Regions from separate parts of the Weizmannia sp. FSL K6-3076 genome, predicted to be linked through region 2. Evidence: riboswitches for the same ligand, from Rfam matches in the RefSeq annotation. Region 2 holds a riboswitch; each other region holds the start of a gene.
The links. Region 2 has a riboswitch for S-adenosylmethionine ahead of NSS95_RS02735 (methionine biosynthesis PLP-dependent protein). Riboswitches for the same ligand answer to the same signal wherever they lie in the genome.
Positions count from the first base shown of each region.

Region 1: linked by a shared signal. The riboswitch ahead of NSS95_RS03765 (O-acetylhomoserine aminocarboxypropyltransferase/cysteine synthase family protein) and the one ahead of NSS95_RS02735 (methionine biosynthesis PLP-dependent protein) in region 2 are both predicted to bind S-adenosylmethionine.
Region 3: linked by a shared signal. The riboswitch ahead of NSS95_RS14250 (YezD family protein) and the one ahead of NSS95_RS02735 (methionine biosynthesis PLP-dependent protein) in region 2 are both predicted to bind S-adenosylmethionine.
Region 4: linked by a shared signal. The riboswitch ahead of NSS95_RS13630 (sulfite exporter TauE/SafE family protein) and the one ahead of NSS95_RS02735 (methionine biosynthesis PLP-dependent protein) in region 2 are both predicted to bind S-adenosylmethionine.

Region 1 covers NZ_JBBOWU010000001.1:852,904-860,225, forward strand. Annotated here, with positions in the region: gene ftsX (permease-like cell division protein FtsX) at 1-455, shown strand, start outside; gene NSS95_RS03755 (murein hydrolase activator EnvC family protein) at 600-1,943, shown strand; gene cls (cardiolipin synthase) at 2,172-3,617, shown strand; SAM riboswitch class I at 3,717-3,824, shown strand; gene NSS95_RS03765 (O-acetylhomoserine aminocarboxypropyltransferase/cysteine synthase family protein) at 3,928-5,226, shown strand; gene NSS95_RS03770 (homoserine dehydrogenase) at 5,481-6,464, shown strand; gene NSS95_RS03775 (S41 family peptidase) at 6,862-7,322, shown strand, end outside.
Region 2 covers NZ_JBBOWU010000001.1:597,873-605,194, reverse strand. Annotated here, with positions in the region: gene NSS95_RS02745 (glycoside hydrolase family 65 protein) at 1-1,947, shown strand, start outside; gene metC (cystathionine beta-lyase) at 2,188-3,363, opposite strand; gene NSS95_RS02735 (methionine biosynthesis PLP-dependent protein) at 3,360-4,475, opposite strand; SAM riboswitch class I at 4,553-4,672, opposite strand; gene NSS95_RS02730 (ABC transporter permease) at 4,781-5,920, opposite strand; gene NSS95_RS02725 (ABC transporter ATP-binding protein) at 5,911-6,807, opposite strand; gene NSS95_RS02720 (KpsF/GutQ family sugar-phosphate isomerase) at 7,024-7,322, opposite strand, start outside.
Region 3 covers NZ_JBBOWU010000001.1:3,006,511-3,013,832, reverse strand. Annotated here, with positions in the region: gene NSS95_RS14275 (sulfonate ABC transporter substrate-binding protein) at 66-1,052, shown strand; gene ssuD (FMNH2-dependent alkanesulfonate monooxygenase) at 1,067-2,200, shown strand; gene ssuC (aliphatic sulfonate ABC transporter permease SsuC) at 2,214-2,972, shown strand; gene NSS95_RS14260 (ATP-binding cassette domain-containing protein) at 2,987-3,745, shown strand; gene ssuE (NADPH-dependent FMN reductase) at 3,766-4,305, shown strand; gene NSS95_RS14250 (YezD family protein) at 4,394-4,573, opposite strand; SAM riboswitch class I at 4,689-4,795, opposite strand; gene NSS95_RS14245 (bifunctional GNAT family N-acetyltransferase/carbon-nitrogen hydrolase family protein) at 5,280-6,821, shown strand; gene NSS95_RS14240 (hypothetical protein) at 7,027-7,322, shown strand, end outside.
Region 4 covers NZ_JBBOWU010000001.1:2,858,196-2,865,517, forward strand. Annotated here, with positions in the region: gene NSS95_RS13625 (amino acid permease) at 1-864, shown strand, start outside; SAM riboswitch class I at 1,275-1,382, shown strand; gene NSS95_RS13630 (sulfite exporter TauE/SafE family protein) at 1,537-2,427, shown strand; gene NSS95_RS13635 (hypothetical protein) at 3,346-3,597, opposite strand; gene NSS95_RS13640 (purine/pyrimidine permease) at 3,714-5,009, shown strand; gene NSS95_RS13645 (ATP-dependent helicase) at 5,266-7,322, opposite strand, start outside.

The sequences.
Region 1 (7,322 bases), 260 kb from region 2:
ACCATGTCGAATCCGTCATTTATGGTAAAGGAAAAGTGGAAAAGCTGTTCCATGTTTTAAGTATCTGCCGTAATGTCGGGCTTGTGTTAATCATTGCCCTGCTGCTTACGGCGATGTTCCTTATCTCAAATACGATTAAAATTACGATTTTTGCCAGAAGAAAAGAAATCGAGATTATGAAACTGGTAGGGGCGACAAACTGGTTTATCCGCTGGCCGTTTCTTCTCGAAGGGCTCTGGCTCGGAATCCTGGGGTCCATTCTGCCGATTGTGCTGATTTCCTTCGGCTATTACTCTGTTTATAAAATCGTAGAGCCGAAGCTGCAAAACAATATTATCCATATGCTTGATATCAGCCCGTTCATTTACGGCGTAGACGGCCTGCTGCTTGTACTTGGCGTCTGCATTGGAATCTGGGGCAGTTCGATGTCGATCCGCCGTTATTTGAAAGTGTAACGGGAACGGCCGGGATGCATTCCACTCCCGTCCGCCTGATTTTTTATTCTATACCCTTTCTGTTCATTTTAAAACACAGGAAAAACGGGGCGTTGCGTCCCCGGATACATAAAACAAAAACATTTTGCTTTGAGGGGGAAAAAGATGAAGAAGCGTTCCATTCTGCCTGCTGCCGTTGTGTTCACGCTCAGCTTGGGCGGCATGCTTGGCTACCAGTCCAATGCTGCTGCGGCCGGCGATTTGCAGCAGAAAAAAAGCGAGATTGAGAGTAAACTTTCCAATGTCGAATCAGAGATGAACAAAAAAGAAAACCAGATTTCCGACATTCAAGACAAGCAGGCTTCTCTCGGCGGCCAGCTTGAGGCCATTGAATCGAAAATTCAATCGGCGAACAAAAAAATCAGCGAGCAGGAACAGAATATCAGCACAACGAAAGACCAGATTGCTGATTTGAAGAAAAATATCGCTGAAATCAAAAAGCGGATTGAAGACCGGAACGCTATTTTAAAAGATCGCGCCCGTGCCATGCAGAAAAACGGCGGCGGTTCGGTCAATTATTTGGATGTTTTTCTTGAAGCGAAAAGCGTTGGTGATTTTATTGACCGCTTTTCAGCAGTGAAGACATTGGTTGAAGCAGACCGGCAAATTTTGGAAGAACAGAAAAAAGATGAACAGGATTTAAAGGACAAACAGGCTTCAGTGGAAAAGAAACTGTCCGATTTGGAATCGATGCTGTCTGATTTACAATCATTAAAAGACAGTCTGAAACAGGATGAGAGCGAGAAATCGGCATTAATCAAAAAGCTGGAAAAACAAAAAGACAGCCTTAAAGAAGAGAAAATGTCGCTGAGTGAACAAAAGAGCATCCTGGCTGACCAAAAAGCTTCCATTGAAAAAGCCATTGCGTTTGCGAAAAAGCAAGCGGAGGAAGAAAGAAAGGCTGCAGCAAAAGCAGATGCAGCAGCAAAGGCACAAACGAATGCAGGATCAACAGGATCAGCAGGATCAAACGCAGGGACAACCCGCTCTGCATCGGTCAAGTCAAGTTCCGGGAGCCATTCCGGCGGATCCCTTCCGCAAGTATCTTCCGGGTCCTTTACGCGACCGGCATCCGGATATATTTCATCTGAATTCGGCGGGCGTTCCGGCGGGTTCCATCCGGGCATTGACATTGCCAACAGCATCGGGACACCGGTTGTCGCTGCAGCCGACGGTGTCGTGTTCAGGGCGTACCACTCTTCTTCATACGGGAATTGCGTCATGATCACCCACTATATTAACGGGAAGTTGTACACAACCGTTTATGCCCATTTGAGCTCGTACAGCGTCAGCACCGGGCAGCACGTCAGCAAAGGGCAGCAGATCGGAGCAATGGGAAATACCGGGGAATCAACAGGACCGCATCTTCACTTTGAAATTTATAACGGCCGCTGGACACCACCGCCACATACCGGTGCCCAAAACCCGAGAAACTATGTTAACTTTTAATAAGGACGAAAAAAAGAACCGTATCCATTGGTGCGGTTCTTTTTGCATGCAATGGCAGGGAAAGTGCTGTACGATAGGTAAGGCGCAAATATTATGGTATGATACAATTGTTATTTTTGCTGCGCAAACATATCCTATATCAATTCCAAAACACTTCACCGTGTTCCCGGATACCGGCCGGGAACAAACCTCAAGCAGGAACAAAGGGTGTACGAAAAGGAGAACGCAATGATTATAACGGTACTACTGGTTATCTTGTTTCTTTTGAATTTTATTCTGGCGGGAACCGTTATTTTCCTGGAACGGCGAGATGTCGGCGCAACTTGGGCATGGCTTTTGGTGCTATTATTCCTGCCGATTGCCGGCTTTATCCTGTATTTGGTATTCGGGCAAAATTTAAGCCGCCGGAAAATTTTTGACTGGAAGGTACAGGAGAAGATCGGCATTAAAGAAATTTCCCAGCAGCAAATTGAACTGCTGCGCGAAAACCGGTTTCCGTTTCATGATGAGCGGACAATCCAGTACAAGGATCTCGTTTATATGCTGCTGATGAATGACGGGGCAATCCTTTCCCAGGACAATCACGTCGATATATTTACAGACGGCAGGAAAAAATTCGAGGCTTTATTTGAAGACATCCGGAATGCAAAAGACAGTATTCATCTTGTATATTATATTTTCCGGAATGACCGCCTCGGCCATGAATTGATTGAACTGCTGTCGCAAAAAGCAAGAGAAGGCGTAAAGGTGCGGCTGCTTTATGATGATATGGGGTCGCGGATGCTGTTCCGCCGCAAATTTTTCCGGCCGCTTGTTGTTGCTGGTGGGGAAGTGGCGTCCTTTTTTCCTGCCCGGATCCCGCTCGTCAATTTGCGCGTCAATTTCAGGAATCACCGGAAATTGGCGATTATTGATGGGCAGATCGGATATATCGGCGGTTTTAATGTCGGGGATGAGTATCTTGGCCTGAATAAGAAATTCGGTTACTGGCGGGATACGCATCTACGGATTGTAGGGAGTGCTGTTTATGCCATGCAGACCCGCTTTATTTTGGACTGGAATCAGGCGTCACCGCATGATGTAAGAGATGAAGAACGTTATTTCCCGGTCATCCCATCGCAGGGTGAAACCGATATCCAAATCGTCTCAAGCGGCCCCGATTCTGAATGGGAGCAGATTAAAAACAGCTATATTAAAATGATCAATTCCGCCAAAAAATATATTTATTTGCAAACACCGTATTTTATTCCGGATGACAGCCTCCTGAATGCGCTGACGCTTGCCGCCTTATCCGGAGTGGATGTTCGGATTATGATTCCAAATAAACCGGATCATATGTTTGTCTATTGGGCGACGCTTTCCAACATCGGCCAGCTGTTAAAAACGGGCGTCAAAGTGTACATTTATCAAAAAGGGTTCATCCATGCGAAAATGATTGTCGTAGACGGGAAAATTGCTTCCGTTGGGACGGCCAATATCGATGTGCGCAGTTTCCGTCTCAATTTTGAAGTGAACGCCGTGCTGTACGACCGTGAGCTTTCCGGCACACTTGCCGGCGTTTTCCGGGACGATATGGCCGAATCAACCGAATTAACGCTCCATGATTACCAGAACCGGCCGCTTTATGTGCGGTTTAAAGAGTCCATTTCCCGGCTATTGTCGCCAATATTGTAGAAGAAAAAGAAAATTTTTTCAAAAAAAGGTTGACGGTTTGCCATTGTTCTTCTATAATCTTAAACAATAAGTCATTCAAAATTGAATTATGAAAAGAAACTCTTATCGAGAGCGGCGGAGGGACTAGGCCCTGCGAAGCCCGGCAACCTTCAGGCATTTGCCTGAAAAGGTGCTAATTCCTACAGACATGCGTCTGAAAGATAAGGGAGGAACTTACATACATTGTAACCCTCTTCCCTTACGAAGAGGGTTTTTTCATTTCCTCTTCCATCTTTCACGAAAAAATTTTAAAAAATCAGGAGGCTTTAAAATGACACAACCATCATTCCAACCGGAAACTTTATTGTTGCACGGCGGCCAGGAACCGGACCCGGCGACAGGATCGCGCGCCGTACCGGTATACCGGACGACTTCTTACGTTTTTCCGGATACAGAACATGCGGAGGGCGTCTTCAATTTATCAAAAGAAGGTTTCATTTATTCCCGTCTCGGCAATCCGACTGTGGATGTTTTTGAAAAACGTGTTGCTGCACTGGAAGGCGGAACAGCGGCTGTCGGTTTATCATCCGGCGCATCGGCCATTGCCTTTTCCATTTTGAACATCGTGCGTGCGGGTGATGACATCGTATCCGCCAGCAATCTTTACGGCGGCACCTATAATTTGTTTGCTGTGACATTGCCGAAATACGGCATTAACGTCAAGTTTGTGGACGGGTCCGACCCTGAAGCGTTCCGCCAGGCGATCACCCCGAAAACAAAAGCATTGTACGCGGAAATTATCGGCAACCCAAGCCTGCAGGTGCTCGACGTGGAAAAAGTGGCGGAAGTGGCCCATGAAAACGGTATTCCTTTGATTGTCGACAACACGTTTGCTTCTCCGTATGGTGCGAATCCGATCAAATGGGGCGCGGACGTGGTTGTCCATTCGGCGACAAAATGGATCGGCGGGCACGGAACGGCGATCGGCGGTGTTGCCGTTGACGGCGGGTGTTTTGACTGGAACACAGACAAATTCCCGGACTTTAGCGAACCGGATCCGAGCTATCACGGCTTGCGCTACGGCGTCGACACGGCACAGGCTGCGTTCGCCACAAAACTTCGCGTTCAGCTTTTGCGCGACTTCGGGCCTGCTTTAAGCCCGGACAACGCCTTTTTATTCCTGCAAGGGCTTGAAACGCTGCATCTGCGTGTGGAAAGGCATAACGAAAATGCATTGAAAGTCGCGGAATTTCTGAAAAACCATCCAGATGTTGCTTGGGTCAATTACCCGGGCCTTGAAGACCATCCGTCCCATGAGCTGGCGCAAAAATATTTGAACGGCGGTTACGGCTCCATTGTCAACTTTGGTGTGAAAGGCGGCCGGGAAACAGGAAGACGCGTGATCGACAATATTAAGCTGTGGTCGCATGTAGCGAATGTCGGCGACGCGAAATCGCTGATCATCCACCCGGCAACGACTACGCATTCGCAGCTGAGCGATGAAGAACTGGAAAAATCAGGGGTCACAGGCGATTTGATCCGCCTGTCCGTCGGGCTTGAAGCCGTCGAAGATTTGACAGCCGACCTCGATCAGGCCATTACAAAAGCAACAGCCGTTACAGCCCGGTAAAAGCGGGGAGCGGGTCCGGCAGATTCGTGCGAAGGCCGCCATGCGAATGCCAACAGGCGATCCGGAAAACTTATACGATGTTCTGGGCTGATCCCATTGAACAATGTTGCGGCCCGGACGGTCTGCATACCTGATCCAGATCGGGAGCTTCTGGATACCGGCTGCACCGAATACTGTCGGACCGCTTGACCGTTTTAAATGAACAAAACGCTTCAGAGGCGAAAGAGCGCTAGATGTAGGGAGGAGTTTGGATAATGAGAGTGATTAAAGCAGCGCTGCTCGGCTTTGGGACGGTCGGCCAGGGCGTGTACGAAGCGGTCCGGACCCACCGGGAGCAGCTGAAAGAAAAGCTGCATGCCGAGGTAGAGATTGCAGCGGTTCTGATCAAAAACCCCCGAAAAAAGCGGAACATTGACAGTTCTGTACTCGTTACGACGGACTTCCGGGAAATTCTTGCCATTCCCGGCCTTGAAGTCGTGTTTGAAGCGATTGTCGGGGAAGAACCAGGCTTTTCTTACTGTTTACAAGCGATTGAAAAAGGCTGCCACGTCATTACTGCCAATAAAGTCATGTTTGCAAGATATGGGAATGTGCTGCTTGAAAAAGCGAAAGAAAAAGGCGTGTTTGTCGGTTATGAAGCGACAACCGCAGGCGGCATCCCTGTGATTCGGACGATTTCCCAGCAGCTTCAGGTCAATGACATCCAGCGTGTGCAGGCGATTTTAAACGGCACATCCAATTTTATTTTATCGGAAATGCGCGAAAAACATCTTCCGTTTGAAGAAGCGTTGGAAATCGCCAGGCAGCACGGCTATGCAGAAGCTGACCCGGGCAATGATGTGGAAGGGCAGGACGCTTTTTGCAAGCTGATGATCTTAAGCCGGCTCGTATTCGGAACCCAGCCGGACTGGGAGAAAGTAGAAGTTGAAGGTATAGGCGGGCTCTCGCTTGCGGATATTGAAAAAGCGGATCGGAAGGGGTTCCGTTATAAGCATATTGCGGACATATACCGTGACGGCGGCACGCTGAAAGCATCCGTTAAGCCTGTCCTTATTCCTTCCGAACATGCCCTTTATGCGGTGGAAGGCGTCAACAACGCCGTCACAATTTACGGCAGCCTGGTTGGAAAAATTACCCTTACCGGACCGGGTGCCGGAAAATTTCCGACAGCCAGCGCCATGATTGAAGACTTTGCAGCAGGTTACCGGCCTGTTCCGCAATTGGATGCCGTTTCGTGAACCGGTTATCCGGGCGGATTTAAGTTCCTTTGTGATTCTAAGATAGCATTTCAGCGAGGGGAGAACCCCTCAACCTCTTTTCGGCTTCTTCCGTTTTTGCTTTGCCGGCTTAGCGGAAGAGGCTTCTTTTTTACATGTTGTGATGGTGGCTCCGTCCCGTTCGTGCTGTTTTGTGAACAGCATGGTCATGGCCGGATCGCGTATCCCCTAAAGAAACCAGAGCCCGTTTTGCATTACGCATTTTTTAGCTTCACGGCAGCCTGTTTGCATCCTCGGCGGGACTTTCGCCGTCTTTTTCCGCTTCCCGGCATATGCCCCCCGGCTTGTACATATATTGAATTATCGAGATGAAGAACCCCGCTTTTGGCGGCGCTTCTTGTACAAGGAGGGCATCACCATGAAACGAAAATGGCTGGCGCTTGCGATTTCGGGATCGCTGCTTGCCGGTGCAGGCGGCGGCTATACGGCAGGCCAATGGTTTTCACAAAAGGACAAGGCAGCCCCCACCCGCCAGGAAACAACCGGTGGGACAAGCAATATGCCGGATCTCACAAAAATTGCCCAGGCATACCAATTAATTAAAAGTTCCTATGTCCGGAAAGTTGACGAAAAAACACTCGTGGAAGGCGCAATCAAAGGCATGGTCAGTACATTGGACGATCCGTATTCCGTCTACATGGACAAAGAGACAGCCGCGCAATTCAATGACACGCTGGATTCCTCTTTTCAAGGCATCGGCGCCGAAATTACCAAAAAAAACGGAAAAATACTGATTGTTTCTCCTTATAGAAACTCCCCGGCGGAAAAAGCGGGACTGCGCCCGGAAGACGTGATTACAACAATTAACGGAAAAAGTAC
Region 2 (7,322 bases):
TCCGAACGCGCCATCCATTGGAAATCGCCTTCCGGAAAAGAAATCAAGCTCACTTTTTCACGGTTGGTTTCTTTTACACAGCGGGAACTGTTTGCGATTCAAGTGAAAATGGAGCCGGTAAACTTTTCCGGGCCGGTGCGGGTGATTTCCACTGTCAACGGTGATGTGCAAAATTATGTCGATAAAAACGACCCGCGGACCGGATCTGCCCATGCAAAAAAGCTGGCTGTGACAAAAGTGGCAGAGGACAGAGGCACGATTGTACTGCGTGTCCGCACATTTGCTTCCGGGCTTGAAATGGCTTGTGCCGCAACCCACGCCGTTTCCGTCTCTTGCGAATGCCATTATGAACAAGACGAACAAAAAGTGCACGCAATCATCGATTTCAAACACGGCGAGCCGGTGTCCCTTACAAAATTTGCGATCTATACGGACACGCTCCGCCACGGGGACCATATCGCAGAAAAGGCGGCGGCCATCCTAAAAAGCATGCAAGGCAAAGATTTTTCAGCACTATTACGGGAGCAGGAGCAATATTTAGCCACTTACTGGCAAGCAGCGGACATTGAAATTGACGGCGATCCGAAACTGCAGGAAGGGATCCGTTTCAATCTGTACCAGCTCCTGCAATCTGTCGGAAAAGACACCGCCAGCAATATTGCGGCAAAAGGGCTGTCCGGGGAAGGTTATGAAGGGCATTACTTTTGGGACACGGAGATTTACATTTTCCCGGTGTTTCTGTTGATCCATCCGGAACTCGCGCGGCATTTGCTGCTGTACCGCTACCATATCCTTGACCACGCACTGGCAAGGGCAAAAGAGATGGGCCATCAAAAAGGTGCGCTATTTCCGTGGCGGACGATTTCCGGCACGGAATGCTCCCCGTATTTCCCTGCCGGCACAGCGCAGTATCATATCAGCGCGGACATCGCTTACAGTTATATGCAATACTGGTATGCCACCCAAGATCAGGACTTTATGAAGCAATACGGCGTCGAAATTCTCGTGGAAACGGCGCGGCTTTGGCTTGAGGTTGGCCATTACCGGGAAAAAGACGGCAAATTTGCGATTGAAGATGTGACCGGGCCGGATGAGTACACAGCCATCGTCAACAACAATTACTATACAAATGTGATGGCAAAATATAATTTGAAATCAGCTCACAAATTTTATCACTGGCTGAAAGAAACAGATGATGCCTATTTTGCGGCATTTGCTGCACGGCTTGGTTTAACGGACGAAGAAGCGGCAAGCTGGCTGAAAGCGGCGGATGCGATGTATCTCCCTTATGATGAAAAACGCGGCATCCACAAACAGGATGACAGCTTTCTCGATAAAGCGGTCTGGGACTTTGAACATACGCCGAAAGACCATTACCCGCTCCTTTTGCATTACCATCCGCTCACGATTTACCGGTACCAAGTATGCAAACAGGCAGACACGGTGCTCGCGCATTTTTTGCTGGAAGACGAGGCAAATCCGGAAACGATCCGAAACTCGTATCATTATTATGAAAAAGTCACGACACACGATTCATCACTGTCCACATGCATTTTCAGCATAATGGCGTCTAGGCTCGGCGAAGCGGAAAAAGCGTATCATTATTTTATCGAAACAGCCCGCCTTGATCTTGATAACACACATGGCAATACAAAGGACGGCCTGCATATGGCCAATATGGGCGGGACATGGCTATCAATCGTGTACGGATTCGGCGGCGTCCGGATCAAAGAAAACGGGTTTTTTCTAAATCCTACCATTCCGGAACAATGGGACCGCTATTTATTTCGCCTCACCTACCAAAACCGCAAGTTTCAGGTGGAAGTGGCGCGCCATGCGTTTAAAGTGACATTGCTGGAAGGAGATGCGCTGGACATCCATATAGGCGGCCGTACAGAAACGTTGAAACCAGGCAGGACGGTTACCCGGCCGATTTCCGGATTGTGAATGCAGGCGTTCCTTTCCTTTACACAAAAAACAGAAAAAAGCGGCGGGACACTTTTTACAGTGGTTTCCCGCCGTTTTTATGTTTTCTTTCGGGCTTTTTCAGCGGCTTCTGTGGTGCAGTTTTTTGTCATACGTACGGACGGGGCGTGCCTCCATTCGCGTTTCAAAATAAGCCCGGGCGTCTATTTTGAAACGGGGAATCCCGCCGATCAGGGCGGATTCCCTGCAGCCGTTTGTCCATTATTTCACGGTTGTGCCCGCTTTCGTGTACGAAAAAGCCTGCTCGAAATCGGCAATCAGATCATCCGGATTTTCGAGGCCAACCGATAAGCGCAACAAGCTGTCGGAGATGCCGCGTTTTCTTCGGTCCTCAGGCGGCATTGCGGCGTGGGACATTTTTGCCGGATAGGACAGAATCGATTCTACAGCGCCGAGGCTGACGGCAAAGACCGGAATTTTCACATGGCTGACGAATGTCCGGAGCGCTTCCTCATCTTCCAGTTCAAACGACAATACCGCGCCCGGCCCTTGTGCCTCTAGCTTTTGAAGCGCATGCTGCGGATGGTGCCCGAGCCCCGGATAATACACGTTTCGCACAAGCGGATGCGCATCAAGAAAATGTGCGATTTTCACCGCTGACTGCTGCGATTGGAGCAGCCGCACATGCAACGTTTTCAACCCGCGCAAAACGAGCCATGCATCCTGGACGCCGAGCACCGCCCCGAATGAATTTTGCAAAAATCCGAGGCGCGCTGCCAATGCTTCATCTTTTACAACCGCAAGCCCAGCAACGACATCGCTGTGCCCTGCTAAAAATTTCGTCGCGCTGTGCAGCACGATATCCGCCCCGAGTTCAAGCGGGCGCTGCAGGGCAGGCGTTAAAAAGGTGTTGTCGACAAAGGTGAGCGCCCCGGTTTCCTTTGCCAGTTCACTCACCGCACGGATATCCGTCACTTTTAAAAGCGGGTTTGAAGGGGTTTCCACATAAAAAGCCTTCGTGTTCGGGCGGACGGCCTGCCGCACTTCTTCAAGGTTGGTCATATCTACAAATGTATGTTCAATACCAAGCCGGGTCAGGACTTCTGTCACCATCCGGAACGTGCCGCCATACACATCTTCGGTGATGACAACATGGTCGCCCGCCGACAAAAGCAGAAACGCGGTTGAAATCGCCGCCATCCCGGAAGCAAACGCGAAACCTTTGACACCGCCTTCGAGTTCGGCGATGACATCCTCGAGCGCTTCCCTCGTTGGATTGAGCGAGCGGCTGTAATCGTATTTACCGAACTGGTCAATGTCCGCCTGGTGGTATGTCGAAGCATGCTGGATCGGTACACTCACAGCACCGGTCGCCGGGTCTATTTTATGGCTGTTATGTAAAAGCCTCGTTTGAAAAGAATAATCTTCATTTGTCATCGTGTTTGCACCCCTTCGTGAATGTTGGCAAAAGCTTTTTCAATATCTGCAAGCAAATCGCGTTCATTTTCAATTCCGACTGAAAAGCGCAAAAGGCAATTGTCTACGCCTGAAGCAATCCGTTTTTCTTCCGGAATGTCGGCATGCGTCTGTGTAGCCGGGTAAGTGATAAAACTTTCCGTCCCACCGAGGCTTTCGGCAAATGTAATCAAAGACAGGCCGCGTAAAAACGGGTCGACCCATGATTCTTCTTTTACACGGAAAGAAAGCATCCCGCCGCGGCCCGGATACAGCACATCTTTTACATCCGGATGCGCGCTTAAAAATGCCGCCACAGCTTTTGCATTTTTTTCGTGTTTTTCCATCCTAAGCGCCAGCGTTTTCATGCCGCGCATCAGAAGCCACGAATCAAACGGACTGAGGGTGGCGCCGGCACCGTTATGGTACAGAAAAAGCTGCTCGCAAAGTTCAGCACCCTTTGCCACGATCAGACCGGCCAGCACGTCGTTATGCCCGCCAAGATATTTCGTCGCGCTATGGACTACAATATCAGCGCCTTCTTTAATCGGCTGCTGCAAAAGCGGGGTGTAAAAAGTATTGTCTACAATCAGCAGGATTCCGTGCCTTTTCGCAATTTCAGCCACTGCGCCGATATCCGTCTGCTGCATGAGGGGGTTTGTCGGCGTTTCGAGGAAAATGGCTTTCGTTTTCGGGGTGATTTCTTGTTCAATATTTTCCGGGTTGCACGTATTCACGTACTTACAACAAAGCCCCCATTTTTTATATCCCTGCTCCAGCAGGCGGTAGGTGCCGCCATATAAATCATCACTCACAATCCACTCATCGCCGGCCTGGAACAAAGATAAAACAGTGAAAATCGCAGCCATGCCGGAACTGCACGCAAACCCGCGGTCCCCGCCCTCCAGATCCGCAATCGCTTCTTCAAGCAACTGGCGCGTCGGGTTGCCGGTACGGGAATAATCGAAACCGGTTGACTGCCCAATGCCTTCGTGGCGGTAAGCGGTAGAAAAATAAACAGGCGGGTTCACCGCACCTGTCACGCGGTCACTGCGGTTTCCGATTTGTGCAAGTTTTGTTTCTGTATGATACATGATGGACACTCCCTCACTTAAAATCAAAAAGCCTTCTCCAATAAGAAGAAGGCCATTCCTTTCGTGCATGAACCATCTTCTTATCTTTCAAGTTATGATCCCATAACTTGCAGGACTTAGCACCTTTTCAACGCGTAAAAGCATTGAAGGTTGCTGAGGCTTCATCGGGCCATTCCCTCAACCTCTCTTGATAAGAAAACACCAATATGAAATTTGCCATCAACGCCGCAAAAGAAATTACACAACGAACCTAAAAATTGCTTACGTTCAATTTATCCCTTTTTTTCGGATTCGTCAAGCTTTTTTTAAATTTTGTTTTTCTTATGGATAATCCATATGGTGAGAAAATAAAACAGCAAAGATGAAAGGAGAAGCGTAATGACTCCGTCTGTAGTATTGATATACTCATTCCTGAATTTTGCTGCACTTTCTCCATTCACTATATTCGGCACATCCACAAATGTAAAAGGGATGATATGCATAACAGCATACAACTTTGTCTTAAATCCGCTCATCATTTCCTCAAAACAAAAACAAGCCACCAAAACGAGCATCAGAAGCAATTGATTTCGAATAAAGGTATTTAAAAACTGCGTGAAAACAGAAATAAATAATAGAAGACATAGGATTAGTAAAAGCGATCTGCCCAAAAACCGGGCAATTGAAATCCACAATACTTCTGTCCCGTTTAAATTGATCGCCACAGGGTACTTCCAACTCCCCAAATGGCTTATGATGCTACCAATAATGAGCGCAACAACCAGGATAACAATCGTGATGGCAAGGCTGTAAACAAATGAAGTGAAGATTCTCGCATCCAATATTTTCTTGAGCTTCACTGGCAAAACATTTACAAAATGATTAATACCGCCTTGTTTGTCTCTTGTTGAAATATCACCAATTAAAACTGCAATGAGAAGAGGCATTAAGAACGGGAATACGTAAAAAAGAATACGATATGTAAAGTTAATACCCGGGGTTTCGAACGACTCTATTACCGGATGAATATTTTGTTTAAGCAGAATGGTATTGAGCTGTATTGCTTTTTCTGTCTGCGGAACAATTTTTTTATTACCAAAAACAATTGTTCCGGCATTAATCCCAGCAATTAATTTTTTATCTAAAGCGATCTGCAATTTCAGTTCTTGCTTCCAATCCCCTGCTTCATGAGCTTGTATTTGTTCTGTACGAAGGCGTAACTCCTCCTGCAAACCCGCAAGTGCTTTCTTCTTTGCTTCACTCTTATTTGGATTTGATTCCATGTGTGAAATGGCATTTTCCAGTGAGGATTTGTTATCCTGATATTCATTGAGCGGGTCCATTCTCTTTGCTCCCACGAAAGTAATTGCAAACAAAATGAAAACAATCAAAATAGCAGCAATAAAAACAGTCAAATTTTTTTTATTTCTAATGAATCGCAATGTCTCTAATTTGATTAGCCCCATTTATCTTCACCTTCGTATATTTCCTCATAAATTAGTTGGCTGCCTTTTTGCCCTATGAAAAATGATTTAAATTTCATGTCTTGTTCGAATGCCTGATTTACCACAAAGGAGCTTTTACTCGAATCTATCTCCGCCCATACTTCATTGGCTGTGGCATTTTTAATTTCTTCATCTTTAAATAGGGAAAGAACTTTATCCGCATCATTCCCATTCTCTAACTTAATGATGATGTATTTATTAAAGTCCGGATTATTTTTTCTGCTTTCGTAAACCATTCTTCCTTGCTTTAAAAAGATGACACGATCACATAATTCATCAACATTGTTCAGAATATGGGAAGAAAAAAATACAATTTTATTTTCATCTCTAAGTTGCTTAATGGATTTGCTTATCAGTTTAATATTGGATGGGTCCAGCCCATTCATCGGCTCGTCCATCAATAGCAAATCACAAGAACTGATCAAGCACATCCCAAATAGCAGCCTTTGCTGCATGCCAAGCGAATATTTTGAAACCCTTTTGTCGATATAGGAACCCATGCTTAATTTTTCAATAACAGCGCCACATTCTTGTTTGCTCTCCCATAATCTTTGTACAAGTTTTAAATGCTCTCTCCCTGTTAAATTTGGATACAATACTGTATGGTCTTGCAAAAAAAATATTTTTTTAAGGATTTTTTCCCGATGCATTTTATAATTCATGCCGTAAATACTAATTTCGCCTTTTGAAGCAGGAATCAGGTTGGATATCGCATTTAAAAGCGTCGTCTTGCCGGATCCATTTGGAGCAACCAGGCCAATAATCTCCCCTGGTTCAGCAGAAAAACTTATATCTTCCAAAATTTTTGACTTCTCTATCTCTACTGACACATTGTTTACCCTTAACAAAACAATCCCTCCCCCGTTAATTCACAAGATCTTATCACCTATTTTAATAGGCCGCAGCGCCATTGTCACCGAAATTTTTGCGTGGTGTCACCGAAAAAACAAACTGCTGCTGCACATATTGGCGGCAACCACCAAAAAAAGCGGGATTCTTTATGAATCCGCTCTATCCAGTCAAAAAATTTTTTCTTGTTATTTTGCTTATTCTTGTTATTTTGCTTATATAGTCTGGACCAAATCCTGAATATGGAGCATGGCAACCGGTTTCTGGCCGGTAACAACCGGAAGCACCTTGAAAGCGTGGTCTTCCATTATCCGCAATGCTTCCGCTGCCAGCTGATGCTCACTGACGCAAACCGGATATTTTGTATACAAATCTGCTACTTTTTTATCCAGTACTTCATGGCCGTTTAAAAGCTCACGCCGGATATCGCCGTCCGTTAAAATGCCGGCCAGCCGTCCCCGATCGTCAATAACTGAAACAGCCCCCGCCCCCGCTTCCGTCATCATAAATAATG
Region 3 (7,322 bases), 2.4 Mb from region 2:
GAAAGGGGGCGGTGCCCATGTGTACCTCCTACATAATGCTATAAAACAAGAAAGGAGAGAGGGAAATGTTAAAGAAACGAAAGCGACTGGTGTCGGTCCATTTGCTGCTGATCACCGCCATTTTTTTACTCATCAGCGGATGCAGCAGTGGGAAAAAGGATACAGCAGCGGCAAAATCGGGCGAAAAAGGCGGCAAAGTGGTCCGGATTGGCTATCAGAAATTCGGAACCTTAAACATTTTAAAAGCGAAAGGAACACTTGAAAAAGCACTGAAACCGCTCGGATATTCCGTAAAATGGACGGAATTTCCCGGCGGCCCGCAGCTTTTGGAAGCGTTGAATGCGGGGAGTCTAGACTTTGGCCATACGGGGGAAGCACCGCCCATTTTTGCTCAGGCAGCAGGGGCGCCGCTCGTATATTTTGCCGATTCGGCCAGCAATCCAAAAGGGGAAGCCATCATTGTCCCGAAAAATTCCAACATTCATAGCCTCAAAGATTTAAAAGGCAAGAAAATCGCGTTGAACAAAGGGTCGAATGTCCATTATTTGCTTGTACGGGCATTGGAGAAAGCCGGCATTCCCTATAGCAGCATCCATCCGGTTTTTCTCGCGCCCGCCGATGCGCGCACTGCATTTGAAAAAGGGGATGTCGATGCGTGGGTGATCTGGGATCCGTTTTTGGCTGATGCACAGCTGGCAACGAAAGCCCGCACTATCGCGGATGGCACCGGCCTTGTCGCGAACCGGGAATTCTTCCTGGCAGCAAAGCCGTTTGCGCAAAACCATACGGACGTTCTCAATGTAATTTTCAAGCAACTTGAGAAAACAGATCAATGGGTGGAAAAAAATCCGAAGCAGGCGGCCGAATTCCTGGCACCGCAGATTGGAATGGATAAGAAATCATTGGAACTGACGCTTAGCCGCAAAAACTTCGGCACTGAGAAAATCACAACTCAAACGCTGAAAGACCAGCAGCAAATCGCAAATGAATTTTACAAACTGAAGTTAATTCCGAAACCAATCAAAGTGAAAGAAGCATTTTTATCCAAATAAAGGGGGAATAAAGGTTGAACGTATTTTGGTTTATACCGACACATGGCGATTCGCGCTACCTGGGGGTAACAACCGGCGGGCGGGCCGTCACTTTCAACTATTTAAAGCAAGTGGCACAGGCTGTCGACCACCTCGGCTACACTGGGGCTTTGCTCCCAACCGGAAGATCTTGCGAAGATGCATGGGTGACGGCCTCGAGCCTGATTCCGGTTACTTCAAAAATGAAGTTTCTCGTTGCGGTCCGGCCCGGGATCATGTCTCCATCGCAGGCAGCGAGAATGGCCGCAACATTTGACCGGTTTTCTGAAGGCCGGCTGCTCATCAATGTTGTCACAGGGGGAGATCCGGTTGAACTGGCCGGGGACGGTCTCCACCTCAGCCACCGCGAACGTTATGAACTGACCGATGAATTTCTGACCATCTGGCGGAACTTGCTCGAAAACAGGGAAGCGGATTTTACAGGCAAATATTTAAACGTAAAAGGGAGCAAACTGCTTTACCCAACGGTGCAGCAGCCTTATCCGCCACTTTATTTCGGCGGGTCGTCAGAAATCGGGCAGGAAGTGGCGGCAAAACATGTCGATGTCTATTTGACCTGGGGCGAGCCGCCGGAAAAAGTAAAGGAAAAAATCGATCATGTCAAAAAACTGGCGTCAGCACAAGGAAGGACAGTGCGTTTCGGGATTCGGCTCCATGTCATTGTGAGGGAAACAGAAGACGAGGCATGGGATGCAGCCAATGACTTGATCCGGTATGTTGATGATGAACTCATCCATGCGTCCCAAAAGATTTTTTCACGGTTTGACTCGGTCGGCCAGCAACGGATGACATCTCTTCACAACGGCAGCCGGGACAATCTTGAAATTAGCCCGAACCTTTGGGCCGGCGTTGGGCTCGTGCGCGGCGGGGCGGGAACGGCGCTTGTAGGGAGCCCGGAAATTGTCGCAGAAAGAATGAAGGAATATGCAGAGCTTGGCATTGAGACGTTCATTTTATCCGGTTATCCGCATCTTGAAGAAGCGTACCGGACGGCTGAGCTGTTGTTCCCATACCTTCCGCTTGAACAGCCTGATGCCCCCGTTTCCAATGTCATCAGCCCGTTCGGCGAGATTGTGGCGAACGATGCACTGCCGAAAGTATTAAAGTAAGGAGGCCGATCTGATGTTAAAAAAACGCGTCATGCCGTGGGTGGTGCCGGTTTGCCTGCTGTTTGCCTGGCAGCTTGCAAGTTCTGCTGGCATCTTGCCACCCAATGTGCTCCCAAGCCCTGTTGCCGTTGTAAAAGCGGCTTGGGGTCTCACACAATCCGGACAGCTTTTCGATTATATCGGCGCAAGCACAAAACGGGCACTGATCGGATTTTTGGTTGGCGGCGGAATCGGATTTGGACTCGGGTTGTTTACCGGGCTGTCCACAAAAGCGGAAAGCCTGCTCGACAGTACCGTGCAAATGATCCGAAACGTTCCCCACCTTGCCCTAATTCCGATTGTCATTTTATGGTTCGGGATCGGGGAAGAAGCGAAGCTGTTTCTCGTTGCGCTCGGCACCTTTTTTCCAATCTATTTAAATACGTTCCATGGCATCCGCTCGGTGGACAGAGCGCTGATTGAAATGGGAGAAGTTTACGGGCTGAAAGGGACGGCACTTTTTTGGCATATGATCCTGCCGGGGGCGCTTCCTTCCATTTTGGTCGGTGTGCGCTATGCGCTCGGGGTCACATGGGTAACCCTGATTGTGGCCGAAACGATTGCATCCAACTCCGGCATTGGCTATATGGCCATGAACGCCCGCGAGTTCATGCAGCTTGATGTTGTCGTTTTGAGCATTGTCTTATATGCCCTTCTTGGAAAACTGTCCGACTGGCTGGCAAAAATCGCAGAACAACGATTGTTAAAGTGGCACCCGTCATATCAAAAATAAAGGAGGAGGAAACGATGCCGAAAGAAAAGGCGTTTGCTGTAGAGATTGAGGGGCTGGAGAAATCATTCGGCAGCCATCGCATCCTGCGCCATCTTCATTTAAAAATAAGAAAAGGGGAATTTGTTGCGATTGTTGGGAGGAGCGGATGCGGCAAAAGTACGCTTCTCAGGCTGCTTTCAGGACTTGAAGCGGCAAGCGGCGGAAAAATCCTTATAAACGGGGCGCCTTTATCCGGCAGAAACGGATCGGCAAAAATGATGTTTCAGGACGGCCGCCTGCTCCCATGGAAAACCGTGCTTCAAAATGTCGGGCTTGGCCTTGCGGGCGACTGGAAGAACAAGGCACTTGAAATGCTTGGAAAAGTCGGGCTGGAAGGGCGTGCAAATGATTGGCCTTCGTCTTTATCCGGCGGCCAGAAACAAAGGGTGGCACTGGCGAGGGCATTAATCCATGAGCCGGACATCCTTCTCCTCGATGAACCGCTTGGGGCGCTCGATGCATTAACCCGGATTGAAATGCATGCGCTGATCCAGTCGCTTTGGCTTGAAAAACATTTTACGGCCATATTGGTGACACATGACGTGGAAGAAGCAGTCGCCCTCGCTGATCGGGTTGTGTTAATCGAAGAGGGGGAAATTGCGATGGATTATCCGGTAAAACTTCCTTATCCACGGAAAAGGGACCACGCCCTCTTTTCAGCAACAACCAATCATATTTTAAACCGCATTTTAGGGAACAACGGCCATCAGCTGTTGCACGCAATGAAAAATTAAGGAAGAATTGGGGGATTCATATGGCGGAAAAAGTGGTACTGCTGAACGGGAGCCCTTCTGCGTATACGAGATTAAATGGGATCCGTGATTATATCAGGGCCGGGTTAAGGGGGCACGGGTACGAACCGGAGCTCATCAATATTCGGGAACTTCCGGCCGGCGATTTAATGAATGCCCGGCAAAGCCCGCCCATCACCAGGGCATTAAGAAAAGTAGAAGAAGGCGATACGGTAATCATTTTGACACCGGTCTATAAAGCGTCTTATTCCGGATTGCTCAAGACATTTCTGGATCTTTTGCCGCAAAATGGCTTATCCGGCAAGCAGGTGCTGCCACTCGCCATGGGCGGTACATTCGGCCACTTGCTCGCGCTCGATTACGCCTTGAAACCGGTTTTGGCCTCACTCGGGACAACGTGCATAGAAAAAGGGGTGTTTATTCTCGACCAACAAGTGAAAAAAAGGGATGGACTCTATGAACTCGACCGGCAAGCAGCTGACCGCCTGAATGCTGCTTTAAAAACATTGTTTCCGCAAACTTCAATATCTTTGTACTCATAAACAAATCCGGCATTTGGACGATATCCAAATGCCGGCATTCGTGTCGTACGAAAAACGGGGAAAGCGATAACCGGAGTACCGGCGCCCGTCATCCCATCTTTTGGTTGGGAAGTGCCGCTTTTTTCTTTTCCAGTGCAAACCGGACTTTCTCGGTTGTTTCGATCTGTGTGATGTTCCCTTCATGGATCGAAATGACCACTGTTCCAAACTCCAGTTTTTGCAATGATTCCATAATGCGGGCGATTTTTGTTTCATCAATATGAGCCATTTTTCACTACCCCCAAAAATAAATTTCGTGTGTGCCTGGTGGTCCGGCCGGCAATTCGGATGATCCAAAAAAGAAAGGCCCCCTTCAAGAAAGTTAAGAAGAGGGCGCACTCCTTAACTTATCTTCCAAGCTTGACGCTTGCTGGAATTAGCACAGTATTCCCAAAAAGAATCTGTTGCTGAGGTTTCCTCGGGCCAGTCCCTCCCCCTCTCTTGATAAGTTGTATAGCAAGAAAATAATTTGTTAAAACTATGATAAATAATATTATTCCGATTTGTCAACTTATATTTTCAACATTTCGGTTTACTCGAAGGGCAGGTAAGTGAAAAAATGGGAAGACACTCCATCATCTCATTGTACACGGTGAAATGAACATCTAGAGAGAGGTATTCCAATTGCTGGATGATGAAAGGATACAGAGGGCTTGCTGAACGAATCCGATTCTGAGTTTGTACCTAATTTGTCTGCAGCTCTCTCAAGGGAAAATGGGCGATTTTTTCTTCTCCATATGTTGAATCGGCTTTCGAGTGCAAGCTTTTCCCTGGATTTGTTGTAAAATCCTTTTAATAGGTGCGGAAAGCTGTCAGCAGCCTTGCTAAATCTAGGAATATTACTGACTTAGCAAGCCCTACATAGAGTTTTTTTGAGCAAAACCGTTCCGGATAGGGTATGATAAAAAGAAAAAGTGTGTTAAGGGTGTGAGATTGTGCCAGAGACAGATGTATCCAAGTTTGAGAAGAAAATCGAGGTGCGGAACATCCGGTTCGAAGACATTGATGATATTATGGCATTGTCGAAAAAATGTTTTCCGGGGATGGAGCCGTGGAAACGCGAGCAGCTCGAGAGCCATATCCGGATTTTTCCGGAAGGGCAGTTTTGCGTGGAATACGAAGGGAAAGTTGTCGGTTCCTGCTCCAGCTTAATTGTCAATTTCGATGAATACGAGGATCAGCATACATGGGATACGATCACCGCGAACGGCTATATTACCAACCATAATCCGCACGGGCTCAACCTGTACGGCATTGAAGTGATGATCGACCCGGAATACCGGCGCATGAAGTTCGGGCATCGATTGTATGAGGCACGGAAAGAGCTTTGCCGGAAAATGAACCTTCAAAGCATCATCATTGGCGGCCGGATTCCGAATTACAGCAAATATAAAGACAAAATGACCCCGCGCGAATACGTGGAAGAGGTTGAGATGCACAATATATATGACCCGGTTCTTTCCTTCCAGCTGCTTGAAGGGTTCCAGATTATGCGGATCAACAGGCAGTATTTGCCGGATGATACAGCATCCGCTTCATTTGCAACGCTTATGGAATGGCATAACGTTGATTATTTGCCGAAGTCCCGCCGTGTCTATCATGCTTCGTTCCCGGTTAGGATTACAGCAATCCAATATATGATGAAAAAAATTGATTCCTTCGATGATTTTGTCAGACAGGTGGAATATTATGTCGATGTGGCAGCGGATTTCGGTTCTGATTTTGCCGTTTTTCCGGAAATTTTCACCACGCAGCTGATGTCCTACCTGGAGGAAAAGCGTCCTGACCAGGCAGTGCGCCGGCTTTCCGAGTACACAGACCAATATATTGAACTGTTTACAGAGCTTGCCGTGCGCTACAATGTCAACATTATCGGCGGGTCCCATTTTGTGGAAGAAGACGGGGGCATTTACAATGTCGCCTTTTTGTTCCGGCGCGACGGGACGATCGAAAGGCAGACCAAACTCCATATTACGCCAAATGAGCGGAAATGGTGGGGGATCGCGGAAGGAAACGAACTCAATGTATTTGATACGGATTGCGGGAAAATTGCGATTCTGATTTGCTATGATATCGAGTTTCCGGAGCTGGCCCGTGTCGCTGTCGACTACGGCGCGAACATTATTTTTGTCCCGTTTTGCACGGACGACCGCCAAGCCTATTTGCGCGTCCGCTACTGTGCGCAGGCGCGGGCCATTGAAAACCAGGTGTACACCTGTATTGCGGGAACAGTCGGAAACCTGACCCACGTGGAAAACATGGATATCCAGTATGCCCAGTCCGGCATTTTTTCCCCCTCCGATTTTGGTTTTGCCCGCGACGGCATTGTCGGGGAATGCGATCCCAATGTCGATACCGTCGTTGTCGGCGATGTCGATCTTGAGAAACTGCGCCGCAACCGCAACAGCGGCTCCGTCCGGCAACTGGCCGACCGGAGAAGAGATTTGTATCAGATTAAAATCAACAGCAAATCATAATAAGGGAAGCGAAAAAGGTGCTTAAGGGATAAGCACCTTTTTCATTTAAAAAAAGCTAGACCGAAGAAAAGAGAATATAATGGATGAATCAGATCAGTTTGATTGCGCTGGATTACAGAGGACAGAAAAAAAGACTGTTAAAAGCATTTCTATCGGTATCACTATAAAGTAAAATGATAAGTAAATGGAATCGGGAGGGGAAAAGATGGAGAAAGAAATATGGAAGAAAATATTTAGTACCATTCCAGATGATGAACTAGCAAATTTAATCAGGATTTGGAAAATAAGTATAAGAGGCTTTCGGCATATCACTAGTAAAGATATTACGAGAATAAGGGCATTGGTGACCAGGGAGTGTCTGAAGGAGAGTAACTTAAAAAAGATTCAGGACTTTTATAAGATAGTAGCAGCAAAAGACGAAGACGATGTAAGAGATAAAACAGTACATGAATTATTCAAGTTGTATCAGGACGGAAAAACTTTGCATTTGATTCTCGGAGC
Region 4 (7,322 bases), 2.3 Mb from region 2:
ATCACGTTGATCGTTTTTATCCTGCTTGGTGCGCTGATTTTATTCGGTTTATTCCCCGGGACATCTTCCACGCTGTCCAACTATACCGCGCACGGCGGCTTTTTTCCGAACGGGCTTCACGGTACGTTCAATGCTTTTCTGATCGTTATGTTTTCATACGGCGGGGCGGAACTGATCGGCGTTACCGTTTCGGAAACAAAAGACAGCGAGAAAGTGTTGCCGCGTGTGATTAAACAGACCGTTATTCGTGTCATGCTTTTTTATATTTTGCCAATCCTGGTCATTTGTGGCATTGTCCCGTGGAATCAGGTTTCTTCCGTGGAAAGCCCGTTTGTACAGGTATTCAGCCGCACAGGGATCCCCGCTGCCGCCCATGTGATGAATTTTGTGCTCTTGACGGCCGTTCTTTCTGCCGCCAATTCCGGCATTTATGCCACTTCACGCACACTGTTTAACATGGCACAGTCCGGAGAAGCGCCGCACGCCTTTTTAAAAATTTCCCGGAAAGGCGTCCCGCTCATTAGTATTTTGCTGACCTCACTGTTTATTTTAGCCGGCGTGATTCTGGCCTATCTTACGCCGAATGAGGTCATCAGCTATTTGATGACCATCCCGGGATTTACCGTCGTCCTTGTTTGGATCGCCATCTGCGCAGCCGAACTGCGGCTCCGGAAGTCGTATGCAAAATTGCCTTCCTTCCGTGTAAAAGGGTATCCTTTCATGGTCTGGATTGCGCTGCTTGCACTGGCAGGCATTTTCCTGTCCTTTTTGCTGGGCGGCGGAAACCCGATTGGAACAAGCGTCTGCCTTGCTATTTTAATCGTGCTCGTCGTCCTGTCACTGAGAATCAAAGGAAAGGAATAGGCTCCAGCCGGCTGTGTTGATAAAACCGGTCTTTTGGGCAGGGAGAGGACAGAAATACAACTGCGCGATAAGCGAGCACAAACAAGCGGTGTTGATAAAACCGGTTCCCTTGGCGGTGAGAGGACAGACACGGTGTGCACGGCGTGTCAAACTGCCAGAATGGGCGGCACGCCAACCCGTTTGGACTCTTTTTCGTTTTGTGAAGCAAATGAAAGCGGCCATGATGCCCCGCCTGGTTCTGAACCTGCTTTAAAAAAACCAATCAGCGTAAAGAAAAAAAACTCCCGACAGAGCGTGATCTGATAGGGAGTTTTTTTCTTTATCCCTCCATTCGGATAAATCCGATAAAAAAACTTGAAATAATTATATTGACTTCCATTTATTTTCTGATAAAATTTTAAACAACAAATAACTTATCAAGAGCGACGGAGGGATCTGGCCCGATGAAGTCCGGCAACCTGCAGCGAGCAGCAAGGTGCCAATTCCAGCAAAATGGGTACCATTTTGAAAGATAAGCGCTTATCCTTTACTCGCTGTCTTTCCGTAAAAATGGCGGAAAGTTTTTTATTTCTGCAAGGCCGGCCGTTTGAACCAGGATAGGCCCTGATGCGTATAATTCCTCTACATCAGGATGAATTAAATTTATGAATGAAGAAAGCGAGGAACTTGAACATGCAAAAATTAATTATCTTAGCACTTGTCGGCCTTGCCGCGCAATTGGTGGATGGATCTCTTGGAATGGGTTACGGGGTGACTTCAACCTCACTTTTGCTAGCTTTCGGGATTGCGCCGGCTGTCGCGTCAGCTTCTGTGCATTTGGCGGAAGTTTTTACAACGGCGGCTTCCGGAGTTTCACATATGAAATTTGGGAATGTCGATAAAGGGATCATTTGGAAACTGGTTGTACCTGGAGCTGTCGGCGCCTTTCTCGGGGCAACCGTGCTTAGCCATCTTCCTGCAAGCACATTAAAACCGTACATTTCTATTTTTCTGATCGCCCTTGGCCTCTATATTCTTACCCGGTTTCTGTTCAATACGCGCGGGGCGTCGAAAGTCAAAAAGCAAACCAGGTCAAACATATTTTTTATCCCACTTGGCTTTGTCGCAGGATTTTTTGATGCAACGGGGGGCGGTGGCTGGGGCCCTATCGCCACACCGGCTTTGCTGTCCAGAAATGACATCGAACCGCGGAAAGTGATCGGCTCGGTGGATACTAGTGAATTTGCTGTATCCTTGGCATCAAGCATCGGTTTCCTCTTATCCCTCGGCGCTATGCAAATTAACTGGATTTGGACGATCGCCCTCATGCTTGGCGGCCTGATCGCCGCGCCGATTGCAGCCTATCTGGTTAAAATTTTACCGGCTCATTTGCTGGCTGTCATTGTCAGCGGCATGATTGTGTTCAGCAACGTGCAAACTTTATTAAAAATGGCGGGCGCCGGTAGCGGCTGGTACGGCGTTACCTATACAGCCATTGCGGCAATATGGGCCATCCTCATTTTCTATACAATCAGAAGACACAAACGGGCAGTTGCCAGCGCCAGCGTAAGCGTCACAGAATAAGGAATGTTTTCGGGCAAGGGATCCATTGCCCGGATTGTTTTTACCTAAACAAATTTTGGCAAAGAATGAACATAGACGCTTCTATTTGAAGGAACAGTGCCTTTTTTGCTCGCTTCCTTAATGTAGAGGCGCTCTATGTTAAGAAACAACGTCTTTTTACCGCGCTTCCTTTACGTAGACGACCTCTATGTTAAGAAACAACATCTTTTTACCGAACTTTCTTAACGTAGACGGCCTCTATGTTAAGGAACAATATAATTTTTTCTCGCTTCCTTAATGTAGACATGCTCTATGTTAAGGAACAATGTCTTTTTACCTCGCTTCCTTAATGTAGACGCACTCTATGTTAAGAAACAACGTCTTTTTCGCTCGCTTCCTTTACGTAGACGGGCTCTATGTTAAGGAACAACGCCTTTTGACCTCGCTTCCTCAACATAGACGGCCTCTATGTTAAGGAACAACGTCTTTTTTGCTCGCTTTCTTAACGTAGACGGGCTCTATGTTAAGAAACAACACTTTTTTTGCTCGCTTCCTTAATGTAGACGTGCACTATGTTAAGGAACAATGTCTTTTTACCTCGCTTCCTTTACGTAGACAGCCTCTATGTTAAGAAACAACACCTTTTTTGCTCGCTTTCTTCACGTAGACGTACTCTATGTTAAGGAACAACGCAATTTTCGCTCGCTTCCTTAACGTAGCCGACCTCTATGTTAAGAAACAAAGCTATTTTCGCTCGCTTTCTTAACGTAGACGGGCTCTATGTTAAGGAACAACGACTTTTGACCTCGCTTCCTTAACGTAGACGGCCTCTATGTTAAGGAACAGCACCTTTTTCGCTCGCTTCCTTAACGTAGACGGCCTCTATGTTAAGGAACAAGGCAATTTTTGTTCGCTTCCTCAACATAGACGGCCTCTATGTTAAGAAACAACGACTTTTTTGCTCGCTTCCTTAACATAACCGGCCATGCCGCTACCATACAGCACCAGCAAAAAATGAAAAACCATCATAGCACACCTAAGTGAAGGCAGCCGCAAACTTCTTTTATTAACAAGTTCATACGAGAAGCGTTCTGCATGAAGACCGACCAAGAACTTTTTGCAAATCAAAAAACATGGCTTAACCCGCGCCCCGTCCGGTTTGCAACCCCTGTTTATGCCGCTGTCCGCCATGCCCGCTATCCCTCCCCCATCGGCGAAGTGTTTTATGTTTAAAATGTAAAACCTGTTTTGCTATAATTATATTTACTGGTATTTTCCATTTTTTGAACGGAAAGAACGGTGTGTCTATGAAAACATTGATTTCGTCGCTGCAATGGATGGCATTTATGATCGCCGGGTCGATCGCGGCCCCGATTGCCATTGCGGATGCTTTCCATTTCAGTGCAGGTGAGACTGCCCTGTTTGTGCAGCGGACGCTTTTTGTACTCGGGATCGGCGGCCTTTTGCAAGGAATTTTCGGCCACAGAATGCCCATCAATGAAGGGCCGGCCGGGTTGTGGTGGAGCGTGTTTGCCATTTATGCAGGGCTTGTCGGCAGCTTGTACAGTTCAAGCACTGAATCTCTGCAATATTTGGCAGGCGCACTGATTGTAACCGGCATCTTTTTCTTCCTGCTCGCTTTTACCGGACTTGTGGACCAATTAAATAAACTGTTTACGCCGGTAGTGACATTTATTTATTTGCTGTTGTTGGTGCTGCAGTTGAGCGGCTCTTTTATGAAAGGGATGCTCGGCATTACGGGTGCCCATCAGGAAGTCCGGCCGCTTGTTGCCGTTTTGAGCCTTGTCACCGTATTGCTTACATTCTATTTTGGCCATGTAAAGAAACCGTGGGTCAAGCAATATTCGATCATGCTCGGCTTGATTTGTGGCTGGATTTTGTTCGCGCTTTTCGGTGAAGCACCGGCTATTACATTTGGGGAAAGCTGGTTCTCTCTTCCCGCTGTGTTTGATTTTGGAAAACCGCGTTTTGATTCCGGTGCCGTCACAACCGGTGTATTCATCGGGCTTTTGTTAACTGCGAATATGATTACGTCTGTGCGCGTCATGGGAAATGTGACGGGAGTCCGCCAAGAGCGGGTGCGGAGCAGTCTGTTCATATCCGGCATCAACCAGCTGCTTGCCGGCATCTTTTCCGCTGTCGGTGCGGTTCCGATTGCAGCAGCGGCAGGCTATGTTGCACAAACCGGCATAAAAGTGCTGAAACCATTTTTGTACGGCGCTTGTTTCGTTTCCATTATTGCTCTGCTCCCACCGCTCGTGCATATCATGTCTGCAATTCCCGCGCCGGTCGGTTATGCCGTTACCTTTGTGGTCTTCACACAATTGGTCGGCCTTGCCTTAAACGATCTTGAAAAAAGCCCGGACAAAGAAATTGCCCATACAACAGCGGGCATCTCCTTCCTGGTCGGAATCGGCGCAATGTTTTTGCCCGCTCATGCGACCGAACATTTGCCAATGGTCGTGGCAACTTTTCTAAACAACGGCTTAATCCTTGGATCTGTAGTCGGCATTTTGACAGAACAGCTGCTGATTTGGAGGAAAAAAAGAAAAATGCAGGAAAACAGCATCCGCGAGCAGTAATATCGGAAATTCTGTCAAACAGCAAGGAGGCTCTGCTCCCATTTGCACGGGGGCCTGTGGCACCAACCGGATGGGGCCTTTGTTACAATCATCCAAATGGCCTAGGGCGTTCCAATTCAGTGAAAAGGGGCACAGGACTTGATCGCCGAATCCCTTGCCTCCATACAACGTGAGCCTGTTGCAGCGGTCACGGATATAAAAAATGCCGGGAATCTTCCGGCATTTTTTATATCCGCTTCCGTTTTTCTACACACGATTACAGATTGGCTTCCTCGAGCAGCCCCTTTTCGATGCAGGTGAGAGCAGACAGTTTCACCATCCGTTTTTCAAACCGGATGGCAAGGGTGTCGCCATCGATATCTACAATTTCACCATGGCCAAACACACGGTGCCGGATTTTTTTACCGGCCACAAAAGCGGATGCATCCTTAATGGCATTCGGGTTCTGCGGGATGGAGACCGTCTTTTTGCCGATCCGGACAACTTCTATGTCTGGTTTCGTTTTTTCCGCCTTTTCAACATTGTTGACAATTCCCTTCACTGCTGCCACAAACGGCGAGTCCATTGTCCGGCTTCCGTTGCGTTTTTCATAGCTGACCATTTCCAGCGACTTTTTCGCGCGCGTCATTGCCACATAAAAAAGACGGACCGATTCTTCCATCAGTAAATCATTTTCTTTTTCATCGTCCCCGGGAATGATCCCATCCACAAGATCAATCATATACACCTTTTCAAACTCCAAGCCTTTTGAACTGTGGAACGTCGAAAGCGTCACAGCATGCCGGCCTTTGTTCCCTTTCGCCGTTTTTAAAATGTGCGCCAAGTGCTTCAGCCTTGCAGCAAACTCTTCCATTGTCACAAGCGTGTCCGCAATGTCTTCGAGCGTATTTAAAACGCCAATCAAATACTCTTTCCGGAATCCGAATTTCTTGCACATGTTTTCGAGGGCTTTTTCATAGCCGAGCCTGTCGCGGATGACTTGAATCGCATCCAGCGGCGGCATGCCCCGCATTTCCCGGAGCGTCTCCTTTACTTTACGTACTTTTTGGACCTGGTAATCCTTCAAATTTGCATAACGCACCAAATTGTCAAAAACAGACTGGTTATTATGGATCCCCTTTACCGCTTCCATCTGTTGTTTCGTAATATAACCGTCCAATTTCGAATGGACCTGCGCGAGGATATCCGCCCGTTTATCGGTAAACGTGAGCCGCATCACATTCAAAATATCCTGGACAACCCAGTGAGAAAAAAAGCGATTGTCGGTATCTTTGAGATAAAACGGAATCCCTTCCCGGTCAAATTCGTTGATCAGGGCAATCGAAGACATATTGTTCCGGTACAGCACGGCAATTTCTGAAAAATTTTCGGACACCACAATGTTCTGGGCCAAATATTTTGCCTGGTATTTATAATCTGGCAGGCGCACAAACCGAATCGGCCCGGCAGGTGGGTTTTCCGTGAACATGTTTTTATCATAGCGGTGCTTGTTGCGCTTGATAAACAGGTTGGCAGCCGTGACAACCTCTTGAGATGACCGGTAATTTTGTTCCATAAATAAAATTTTCGCATCCGGATACACTTTTTTAAAATTCAGCAAGTAGGACGGCTCCGCACCCCGCCAGCTGTATATCGACTGGTCATCATCGGCGACAACGCACAAATTGCGATGCCGCCGCACAAGCTTTTCAACAATGGCATGCTGTACCATGGACGTATCCTGGCTCTCATCCGTCAGCACATAGTCATAACGCCCCTGATACATACGGAGAAGATCCGGATCACGCCTTAATATTTCATTCGCATGCGTCAGCATATCATCAAAATCAAGAAGCAGCTGTCCGGTGCCCTGCTTTTTAAACGTCTCATACTCCTTTAAAATCCGGGCAGCTTCCGGCACACTCGTCGCAACCTTCCCCCATTTTGCAGGCGGGATCATCTTGTTTTTGATATAGCTGATATACGTCTGCAGTTCCTCCAGCTGGTCTTCCGTGATCTTCTCTCCATGAATGGCCTTGTACACATTCCGCAAAATTTTTTTCTTCTGGTACGGTCCCGCCTCGCCTTCAATCAGCAAGAAAGGGACATTGGTCCGTCTGAAAAATACGCGGACGAGTTCAAAAGCAAGGCTGTGGATCGTTGAAAAATCAACGGGCGGAAGATTCGGAAAAAGCTTTTGGAACCGGTCTTTCATGTCAGCGGCAGCGGCCCGGCTGAACGTAATGGCTTTGATCCGTGCAGGCGCCACCCCTTTTTCTTCAATTAAATAGCCGATCCGCATGATGATTGTCGTCGTTTTTCCGGAGCCGGGGG